One region of the Bacillus sp. iso_77 genome, then DNA from elsewhere that is predicted to be linked to it. Evidence: riboswitches for the same ligand, from Rfam matches in the RefSeq annotation. Region 1 holds a riboswitch; each other region holds the start of a gene.

What was found. Region 1 has a riboswitch for S-adenosylmethionine ahead of AC0VYC_RS05435 (bifunctional homocysteine S-methyltransferase/methylenetetrahydrofolate reductase). Riboswitches for the same ligand answer to the same signal wherever they lie in the genome.
Region 2: another riboswitch for S-adenosylmethionine. It lies ahead of metK (methionine adenosyltransferase); the one in region 1 lies ahead of AC0VYC_RS05435 (bifunctional homocysteine S-methyltransferase/methylenetetrahydrofolate reductase).
Region 3: another riboswitch for S-adenosylmethionine. It lies ahead of AC0VYC_RS18265 (5-methyltetrahydropteroyltriglutamate--homocysteine S-methyltransferase); the one in region 1 lies ahead of AC0VYC_RS05435 (bifunctional homocysteine S-methyltransferase/methylenetetrahydrofolate reductase).

The regions. Positions count from the first base shown of each region.
Region 1 is NZ_CM149683.1:1,088,604-1,091,883, reverse strand. It holds gene AC0VYC_RS05445 (CvfB family protein) at 19-867, opposite strand; gene AC0VYC_RS05440 (YajQ family cyclic di-GMP-binding protein) at 1,094-1,585, shown strand; SAM riboswitch class I at 1,667-1,785, shown strand; gene AC0VYC_RS05435 (bifunctional homocysteine S-methyltransferase/methylenetetrahydrofolate reductase) at 1,864-3,280, shown strand, end outside.
Region 2 is NZ_CM149683.1:2,710,668-2,713,947, reverse strand. It holds gene pckA (phosphoenolpyruvate carboxykinase (ATP)) at 1-1,269, opposite strand, end outside; SAM riboswitch class I at 1,496-1,630, shown strand; gene metK (methionine adenosyltransferase) at 1,826-3,028, shown strand; gene asnB (asparagine synthase (glutamine-hydrolyzing)) at 3,177-3,280, shown strand, end outside.
Region 3 is NZ_CM149683.1:3,542,957-3,546,236, forward strand. It holds gene AC0VYC_RS18255 (four-carbon acid sugar kinase family protein) at 1-395, shown strand, start outside; gene AC0VYC_RS18260 (gluconate:H+ symporter) at 446-1,765, shown strand; SAM riboswitch class I at 1,847-1,959, shown strand; gene AC0VYC_RS18265 (5-methyltetrahydropteroyltriglutamate--homocysteine S-methyltransferase) at 2,047-3,171, shown strand; gene AC0VYC_RS18270 (glycoside hydrolase family 1 protein) at 3,226-3,280, opposite strand, start outside.

The sequences.
Region 1 (3,280 bases):
AAAAAAGTGAGCAAATGCTCACTTTTTCTCGTATGTCCATCCTTCTTTTTGGTAAACAAGATCATTTTTCATCAGATGACCTAATGCTCGTTTGAAGGCTGCTTTGCTCATTTGAAATCTTTCTCGGATATCTTCTGGATCACTTTTATCCCCGTAAGGCATTGCACCGTTTCTCGTTCTCATGTAAGTTAAAATTTCTTCTGCATCGACAGATAATGCATCCTGTTTTCTAGGCAGCAGAGAAACGTTCACGGTTCCGTCCTCTTTCACTGCAATGACGCGTCCTGTCACGGTCGATCCTAATCTAGGCTCTTCCTTTCGTTCCGTGCGGTGGATAAACCCACGCACGCCTGTATCTGTCAGCATAAAAGAACCTGTCGCAATTAAGCGATAAATCGTTCCCGTCATTTCTTTGTTCATTAACGTTTCTGGCGCCTCAGTAAATAATTCACTGATCACATCTTCAGTGGCTGGTTTTGCGAACATTCTCCCGTAACTTGTCACTTTGAGCATACAGTATAGTTTGTCGCCTTTTTTCGGCCACGCTTCCTCAAAAGGCGGGAGGTGTTCAGTTGCAACAAGTGCATCCTTTGACAAACCTATATCGACAAAAGCACCCATATCTTCTACAACGTCTACGACTTCTACCCAATCGTATGTATGTGCATTGATTTTAGGAATTTTCATCGTCGCTGCCAGTCTTTCCTCATGATCTACATATAAGTAGACCTCTACTTCATCACGATCTCCAATATCCTCTGTCATCTCACTGCGATGTAGGAGAACAGAATCTTCGCCATCTGTTAAAAAGTAGCCGTATTCCATCTCGTTATCTATTTGCAAGGTCAGTTGCTCACCTGGTCTCATGTTCTCTTCCTTCCTATCTGCCCTTAAAAGAGCGTTCGTTCATCTTTTGATTCACTTTATTCTACTATACTTCTGTCATCATGAACATCTCTAGTTCTGTTAGCTAAAGTGGACAAACTGTACTTGAATTATACCGCATGCATCTGAACTCGCTTCGATAAAGTTTCTTCTTCCCCTATGGGCATGATAAAATAGACGCAATATCTATAGTTGGAGGTCATATGTGATGGCAAAAGAAAGTTCATTTGATATTGTATCGAAGGTGGAGCTGCCAGAAGTGCAAAACGCCATTCAAGCAGCACTGAAAGAAATTAAAAACCGTTATGATTTTAAAGGAAGTAAAAGTGATATTTCACTAGAAAAAGAAGAACTCGTTCTCATTTCTGATGATGACTTCAAGCTGGAGCAGCTAAAGGATGTCCTTGTGACAAAACTGATTAAACGAAACGTACCGACTAAAAACATTGACTACGGAAAAACAGAACATGCCCTAGGTGGAACCGTTCGCCAGCGTGCAAAGCTGATTAGCGGGATTGATAAGGACAATGCCAAAAAGATCAATGCCTTGATCAAACAATCTGGTATAAAAGTAAAGTCGCAATTTCAAGATGACCAAGTGCGTGTGACAGGAAAAAATAAAGATGATTTACAAGAAGTGATGGCGCTCATGCGCAAGGCAGATTTACCGATTGACGTCCAATTTATAAATTTTCGATAAATTTCAAATTTTCCATTGATTATTTCCGATTTTTTCGATACAGTTGATGGAAGTTCAATTCATTGACATGTTCATATCGCTTTCTTATCAAGAGAGGCAGAGGGACTGGCCCTGTGAAGCCTCAGCAACCGGTGTAGTAGAAATCTATTTTCTATGACCAAGGTGCTAAATCCAGCAAGCAACTGCTTGGAAGATAAGGAGAAGAATTTCAATACAGCCAAAAAGTCTTCTTCTTATCAGAAGGCTTTTTTTGTTACATAGAAATAAGGAGGAAACCAATGGGCCTATTACAAGACTTACAAAATCGCGTACTGATTGCTGATGGAGCAATGGGAACACTTTTATACTCTTATGGCATTGACCGCTGCTTTGAAGAATTAAATTTATCAAAAGAAGATGAAGTCAAAAGAGTGCACGAAGCATATGTGCAAGCTGGAGCGGACATTATTCAAACGAACACATACGGTGCGAATTATATTAAACTATCCCGCTACGGTTTAGAGGAAGAAACAAAACGCATCAACACAAAAGCTGTACAAATTGCCAAAGCAGCCGCTGGCTCAGCTTATGTCCTCGGAACAATCGGCGGCATTCGAACATTTAACAAAAATGCCTACTCTTTAGACGAGATTAAACGGAGCTTTAGAGAACAGCTCTATATCCTTTTAAATGAAGAGCCTGATGGGTTACTGCTTGAAACGTATTACGATATTGAAGAAGCAAAAGCCGTTCTTGAGATTGCTCGCAAAGAAACAGCGCTTCCGATTGTCATGAACGTCTCCATGCATGAGCAAGGTGTATTGCAGGACGGTACACCGCTAAAAGACGGTTTATCTGAATTATCCTCACTTGGCGCTGATGTCGTCGGCATTAACTGCCGATTAGGCCCTTATCATATGATTCAGGCACTTGAAGGCGTTCCACTTTTGCAAAATTCGCATTTATCTGTCTATCCAAACAGTAGTCTCCCCTCCCTTGAAGAAGGCAGACTCGTCTATGATACAGATAATGATTATTTCCGAAAAAGTGCACTTGAGTTTAGAAATCAAGGCGCACGAATCATTGGAGGCTGCTGCGGAACAACCCCTCAGCATATTAGCGCCATGGCTGAGGCGGTCAAAGATTTAGCACCTATCACCGAAAAAGAAGTGAAAGTATTAAAAGAAGAAATCATTTCCATCCAAGATCAACGAACAGAACCAGGTCTTGACGAGCTTGCTGTGAAAAAACGTTCGATTATCGTCGAGCTGGACCCGCCGAAGAAGCTGAACTTTGAAAAATTCCTTATCGCAGCGAACGAATTAAAAAGTGCAGGCATTGATGCCCTCACACTGGCCGATAACTCTCTAGCTACCCCGCGTATTAGCAATGTGGCATGCGGCGCTTTATTAAAACAGCAGCTTGATATGCGTTCACTTGTCCATATCACATGTCGTGATCGCAATTTGATTGGACTCCAATCCCACTTAATGGGACTGGACACGCTTGGACTAACCGATATTTTAGCCATCACAGGCGATCCGTCTAAAATTGGAGACTTCCCAGGTGCGACATCTGTGTATGATTTAACCTCCTTTGATTTGATCCGTCTGATCAAACAATTTAACGAGGGGCTATCTTTCTCTGGGAAACCGCTCGGGAAAAAGACTAATTTTTCAGTGGCTGGCGCGTTTAATCCCAATGTCCGTCATATTG
Region 2 (3,280 bases), 1.6 Mb from region 1:
AAGGAATACTTTTGCGCCGTGCTCATCGATTTTTTTACCAAGCATTTCAGCATAGACATGAGCAGGAAGTGGTAAGAATGGTGAACCAAAGCAAGTAGAGAACGTTGTTTCTGGTGACGTCACGCCACGCTCAGTTCCCGCTAATTTACTTGTGTAACCGCTCAAGAAGTGGTACATGGCTTGTTCTTTCGTTAAACGGCTGATTGGAGGTAAAACGCCGAATGCATCAGCTGTTAAAAAGACGATGGCAGATGGGTGACCTGCAATACTTGGTTTCACGATGTTATCAATCATTTCGATTGGGTAAGCCGCACGTGTATTTTCAGTAAAGAATGTGTCATCATAATCTGCTTCACGTGTTTCTTCATCAAGTACTACATTTTCAAGCACTGATCCGAAGCTGATGGCTTTGTAAATTTGTGGTTCTTTTTCTTCACTTAAGTTCACACATTTTGCATAGCATCCGCCTTCAATATTGAAGACACCTGTGTTAGACCAGCCATGCTCATCGTCTCCAATCAGCTTGCGGCTTGCACTTGCAGAAAGCGTCGTTTTTCCAGTACCTGAAAGGCCGAAAAATAAAGCAACATCGCCTTCTTGACCGACGTTAGCAGAGCAGTGCATTGATAAAATATCTTGTTCAGGAAGCAGGTAGTTCATAACAGAGAAAATGGATTTTTTCATCTCTCCTGCATATTCTGTTCCACCGATCAGAATCGTCCGTTTTTCAAAAGAAACGATAATAAACGTTTCAGAGTTTGTGCCATCTGTTTCAGGATCTGCTTTAAAGTGAGGTGCAGATAAGATGGTGAAAGGTTTTTCGTTTGATGATGGTGTTGATCCATCAGGTCTGATGAATAGCTGCTTTGCAAAGAGATTGTGCCAAGCGAATTCATTTACAACTGTAATTGGCATACGGTATTTTTCGTCAGCACCTGCAAAACCATCAAAGACAAATAGTTCATCACGTTCTTTTAAGTATGACACAACCTTTGTATATAAACGATCAAATGCCTCTTTCGAGATCGGCTGATTGACTTGACCCCAATCAATTTTATGTTCAGAGTTTTCTTCTTTTACGATGAATTTATCTTTAGGCGAACGTCCAGTGTAGGCACCCGTTGTGGCGCGGACAGCACCAGTTGAAGTTAAAACGCCTTCATTACGTGCCAAAATCTTTTCAACAAGTTTCGGAACAGATAAATTTTGGTGCGTATTTTCTAATGAGAGCAATGACTGCAAATCTTCTTTTAAATCCACTGAGTTCATAAAAAAACCCTTCCTTTACCGTTGAATTTGTTTGTTTTGATTAGTATAACACATTGATAATAATAGTCTATACTATTTAAACATTTTTGTGTGTGTTTTTTCATTTCTGCTATGAAAATATGCTTTTTGGTGATGCTAATGATGAGGTGAAAAAAAGGGGAGATAATTCCTATGAACCATTGACATGACGCAAGGGTTTAAGATAAGATATCTTATTGAACGGATACTCTTATCCCGAGTTGGTGGAGGGACAGGCCCGATGAAGCCCAGCAACCGGTTTCTTATGAAAAAGGCATGAACATGCTGAGAAACCAAGGTGCTAACCTGATGCAAGGTACAAGAACACCTTGAGCGATAAGAGTGAAAGGCATGCGATCTCAGACCCTTTCCTCGCAATGAAGGAAATGGTTTTTTTATTTTTGGGATATCATATGAACAAATTGCCAATAACATCTCTAATATAAACATGTTGAAATATAAGAGGGAACGAGTTCCGTATCATATTGGAGGCCTCATCTTGGGATGATGTGGTCTTGTACAGGAGGAAATAGCCATTATGAGTCAAAATCGTCGTTTATTTACTTCAGAATCAGTGACCGAAGGACATCCAGATAAAATCTGTGATCAAATTTCAGACAGCATTTTGGATGAAATTTTAAAGAAAGATCCAAATGCACGTGTTGCCTGTGAAACTTCTGTAACAACCGGTCTCGTATTAGTAAGCGGTGAGATTACAACGTCTACTTATGTCGACATTCCAAAGACGGTGCGTGACACGATTAAGGAAATTGGCTACACACGTGCGAAATATGGTTTTGATGCGGAAACATGTGCGGTTCTTACATCAATTGATGAACAGTCTGCTGATATTGCGCAAGGTGTAGACAAAGCGCTTGAAGCACGTGAAGGAACAATGACTGAAGAAGAAATTGATGCAATCGGTGCAGGTGACCAAGGTCTGATGTTTGGTTTTGCAAACAACGAAACTGAAGAGCTTATGCCACTGCCGATTTCTCTTGCACATAAATTATCTCGCCGTTTAACAGAAGTACGCAAGAATGAAACACTTGCATACCTTCGTCCAGACGGAAAAACTCAAGTAACAGTTGAATATGATGAACAAAACAAACCAGTTCGTATTGATACGGTGGTTATTTCTACACAGCATGCACCAGAAGTGACGCTTGAACAAATTCAAAGCGACTTAAAAGAGCATGTCATCCGCCCTGTCGTTCCAAGTGAACTGATCGATGAAGAAACAAAATACTTCATCAACCCAACAGGCCGCTTTGTTATCGGTGGACCTCAAGGGGATGCTGGTTTAACTGGACGTAAAATCATCGTTGATACTTATGGCGGGTATGCTCGTCACGGTGGCGGTGCTTTCTCTGGTAAGGATGCAACGAAGGTTGACCGTTCTGCAGCATATGCGGCTCGCTATGTAGCGAAAAACATCGTAGCAGCTGGTCTTGCAGATTCATGTGAAGTACAGCTTGCTTATGCAATTGGTGTTGCACAGCCTGTCTCCATTTCAATTGATACATTTGGAACAGGAAAAGCCTCTGAAGAGAAATTAATTGAAGTGGTACGTGCAAACTTTGATCTTCGTCCAGCTGGCATTATTAAAATGCTTGACTTACGTCGTCCGATCTATAAACAAACCGCTGCATACGGACACTTTGGCCGTCATGACTTGGATCTTCCATGGGAAAAAACGGATAAAGCCGACACGCTTCGCAAGGAAGCATTAGGAGAATAACAACATACAAAACCGCTTATTTTAAGCGGTTTTCCTTTTGATTAAAAAAAATTCTACAAAAAGCGTAAAAATGTGAAACAAAATTGGACAAAATACTGTCTAATTATAGGTCTACTTTTAAGAAATAACATAACGTGGAGGCAATAATATGTGTGGGTTTGTTGGTGTATTTAATCACCGTCCATTGTCCGAAACTACTGAGCAGGAAGAGTTAATTAAGCAAATGAATCGTCTCATCGTTCATCGAGGTCC
Region 3 (3,280 bases), 1.3 Mb from region 1:
TTGACCGCGTGATTCAACAAACTGAACGGCTTTTAACAACCGGGCAATCGGTTGCTGTTTATACAAGGAGAGAACGGCTTGATCTTGGGGACGATCGTCAAGAGGAAGAATTGAAACTGTCTGTTCAGATTAGTGATGCTGTGACAAGCATTGTTCAGCGCCTCTCCATTCGCCCTAAGTACCTCATTGCCAAAGGTGGAATCACCTCTAGCGATATTGGAACAAGAGGACTCAGCGTCAAACGTGCGACCGTCGCAGGTCAAATCAGACCAGGTATTCCCGTTTGGCAAACAGGAGAAGAAAGCAAATTCCCATTTATGTCTTATGTGATTTTCCCGGGAAATGTTGGCTCAAAGGATACGTTAAAAGAAGCAGTAGACATACTTGAAGGATAAAGCAGAGGGGGCGTTCACGCTCCCTTATGCAGCACAAAGGAGGAAAGATCATGTCGTTAGTTTTTATCGGACTTGGCGTTTTGTTATTACTTTTACTCATGGTTGTCTTTAAGTTAAACGCTTTCATTTCGTTGATTATTGTCTCTTTAATCGTTGCCGTTTTAGAAGGCATGTCACCACTTGAAGCGATTGCTTCAGTCGAAAAAGGGCTTGGAAGTACACTCGGCCATCTGGCGTTGGTTCTTGGCTTTGGAGCGATGCTTGGTAAATTGATGGCTGATTCTGGCGGTGCTCAGCGTATTGCCATGACACTCATCGACCGCTTTGGTATCGGGAAAATCCAATGGGCGACGATGCTGACTGGATTTGTTATCGGAATTGCTCTATTTTATGAAACCGGATTCATTATTCTTATTCCATTAGTCTTTACCATTGCTCAAGCCGCAAGACTTCCTGTGTTGTATGTGGGAATGCCGCTCGTCGCTGCACTCATTACAACACATGGCTTCCTCCCTCCTCACCCAGGGCCGACAGCCATTGCCAATGTATTTCAAGCCAACATGGGACAAACCTTATTGGTTGGAATTATTTTAGCCATTCCTGCTGTTTTAGTAGGCGGACTTTTGTTTACGAAACTATTTAAGAAAGATCAACTGCATGCACACATTCCAAAGGACTTGTTTAATCCAAAGGAATTTACAGAAGAGGAAATGCCAAGCTTCGGCATTAGTATTTTCACCGCTATTTTACCTGTATTGCTCATGACATTCAGAGCATGTTTAGAAATTTTCTTCCCGTCCTCCCCGCTGCTACCGGCGGCTGAGTTTTTAGGTGAGCCGGCGATTGCCCTATTAATCTCTGTGCTGCTTGCCATCTACACATTTGGTCTTGGCAGAGGAAAGAGCATGCAGGACGTCATGAAATCGATTAAGGATTCAATTGGCTCCATTGCGATGATTCTATTGATCATTGCAGGCGGCGGTGCTTTTAAACAGGTTCTCATTGACAGCGGTGTTGATCAATACATTGCAGGGATTATGCAAGGAAGCACACTGTCTCCTCTGCTCCTCACTTGGCTGATTGCAGCTGTCCTTCGTGTCTCTTTAGGGTCAGCGACTGTCGCGGGTCTCACAGCAGCTGGCATTTCTGCACCGCTGATTGGTTTGACGGGAGTCAGCCCAGAATTAATGGTAATTGCAACAGGCGCCGGCAGTATTACATTCTCTCACGTGAATGATGCGGGTTTCTGGATTTACAAAGAATACTTTAATCTGTCGATGGCTCAAACTTTTAAAACTTGGACATTGATGGTGACTGTTCTTTCACTTGTTGGATTAGCTGGTGTTCTCGTCGCTGATTTGTTTATGTAGGAAAATAAATAGGAAAAACCATTGACTTTTTCTCAAAAAGATTGAATAATTGTGTTTATTAAGAAAATTAAATCAAAGGTAACCTTATTAAGAGTGGTGGAGGGACTGGCCCTGTGAAACCCGGCAACCGCTGTTCCTAGGAACAGAATGGTGCTAATTCCTTAAACAAGCTGATGCTTGTTTGAAGATAAGGCAGAGATCTCACAGTATATGATGCTCTTCCTTATCCAAGGAAGAGCTTTTTTATTTGATTTATAACCTGAAGAAAGAAGGGATTCAACATGACACAAGTACAAACCATTGGTAAGAAAACGACAAAGCCGCCATTTCGCGCAGATCAAGTAGGGAGTTTACTTCGTTCTGAACGCATCAAAGAAGCCCGCAAGCAAAAAGCAGACGGTACACTCACAGCAGAGCAGCTCCGACAAATTGAAAATGAAGAAATTACTCGTATTGTCGAGAAGCAAAAGGAGATTGGATTAGAGGTTGTCACAGATGGAGAGTTCAGACGTGCTTGGTGGCATTTTGACTTTCTAGAAGGGCTAGATGGGGTCGAAGGATTTGAAGCAGACCAAGGCATTCAATTCCACAATACGACAACAAAAGCCAGAGGCATCAAAGTAACAGGTAAGATTGATTTTACTGATCATCCAATGCTGGAGGATTATCGCTTCCTTCACAGCATCGCGGGTGATCATACGGCTAAAATGACGATTCCAAGTCCGAATATGCTCTTTTTCCGTGGAAAGCTTGAAGAAGGTGTGTACGACAGCTTAGATGATTTTCACCATGACGTGGCACAGGCTTATAAAAAAGCCATCCGTGCTTTTTATGATGCAGGCTGCCGTTATCTACAGCTGGATGATACAGCATGGGCCGTGTTCTTTTCTGAAAAAGGACATGAACAAATCAAAGCTTTTGGCCGCGAGGAAGATGAACTGCGTGAATCGTTTGCGAAAACAATCAATGAAGCGGTTGCCGATCGACCAGATGATTTAGTGATCACCATGCACATTTGCCGTGGTAACTTTAAATCAACTTGGGCAGCCGAAGGTGGTTATGAGGCAGCGGCAGAAACGATTTTTGCCGGTCTGGATTTGGATGGTCTCTTCTTAGAATTCGACGATGACCGTTCTGGCGGATTCGAACCCCTTCGTTATGTGAAAAATTCAAACCTTCAAATCGTACTAGGTCTTGTCACTTCAAAGTATGGGGAACTTGAACCCGTTGATCAGATCAAAAGAAGAATCGAGGAAGCGGCACAATATGTGGACATCAACCAAATCTGTTTGAGCCCACAATGTGGATTCGCCTCAACAGAGGAAGGCAATTTGTTAACAGAAGAACAGCAATGGGAAAAGCTGCGTCATGTGATTGAGATTGCGGATCAAGTGTGGACATCATAGTCCACTCACAATAAAAAGAGACAAACCGTTTGATCAGCGGTTTGTCTCTCTTTTTTATGCGTCTAAATGCTTTCCATTTGTCGCAATCACTTGTTTATACCAATCAAAG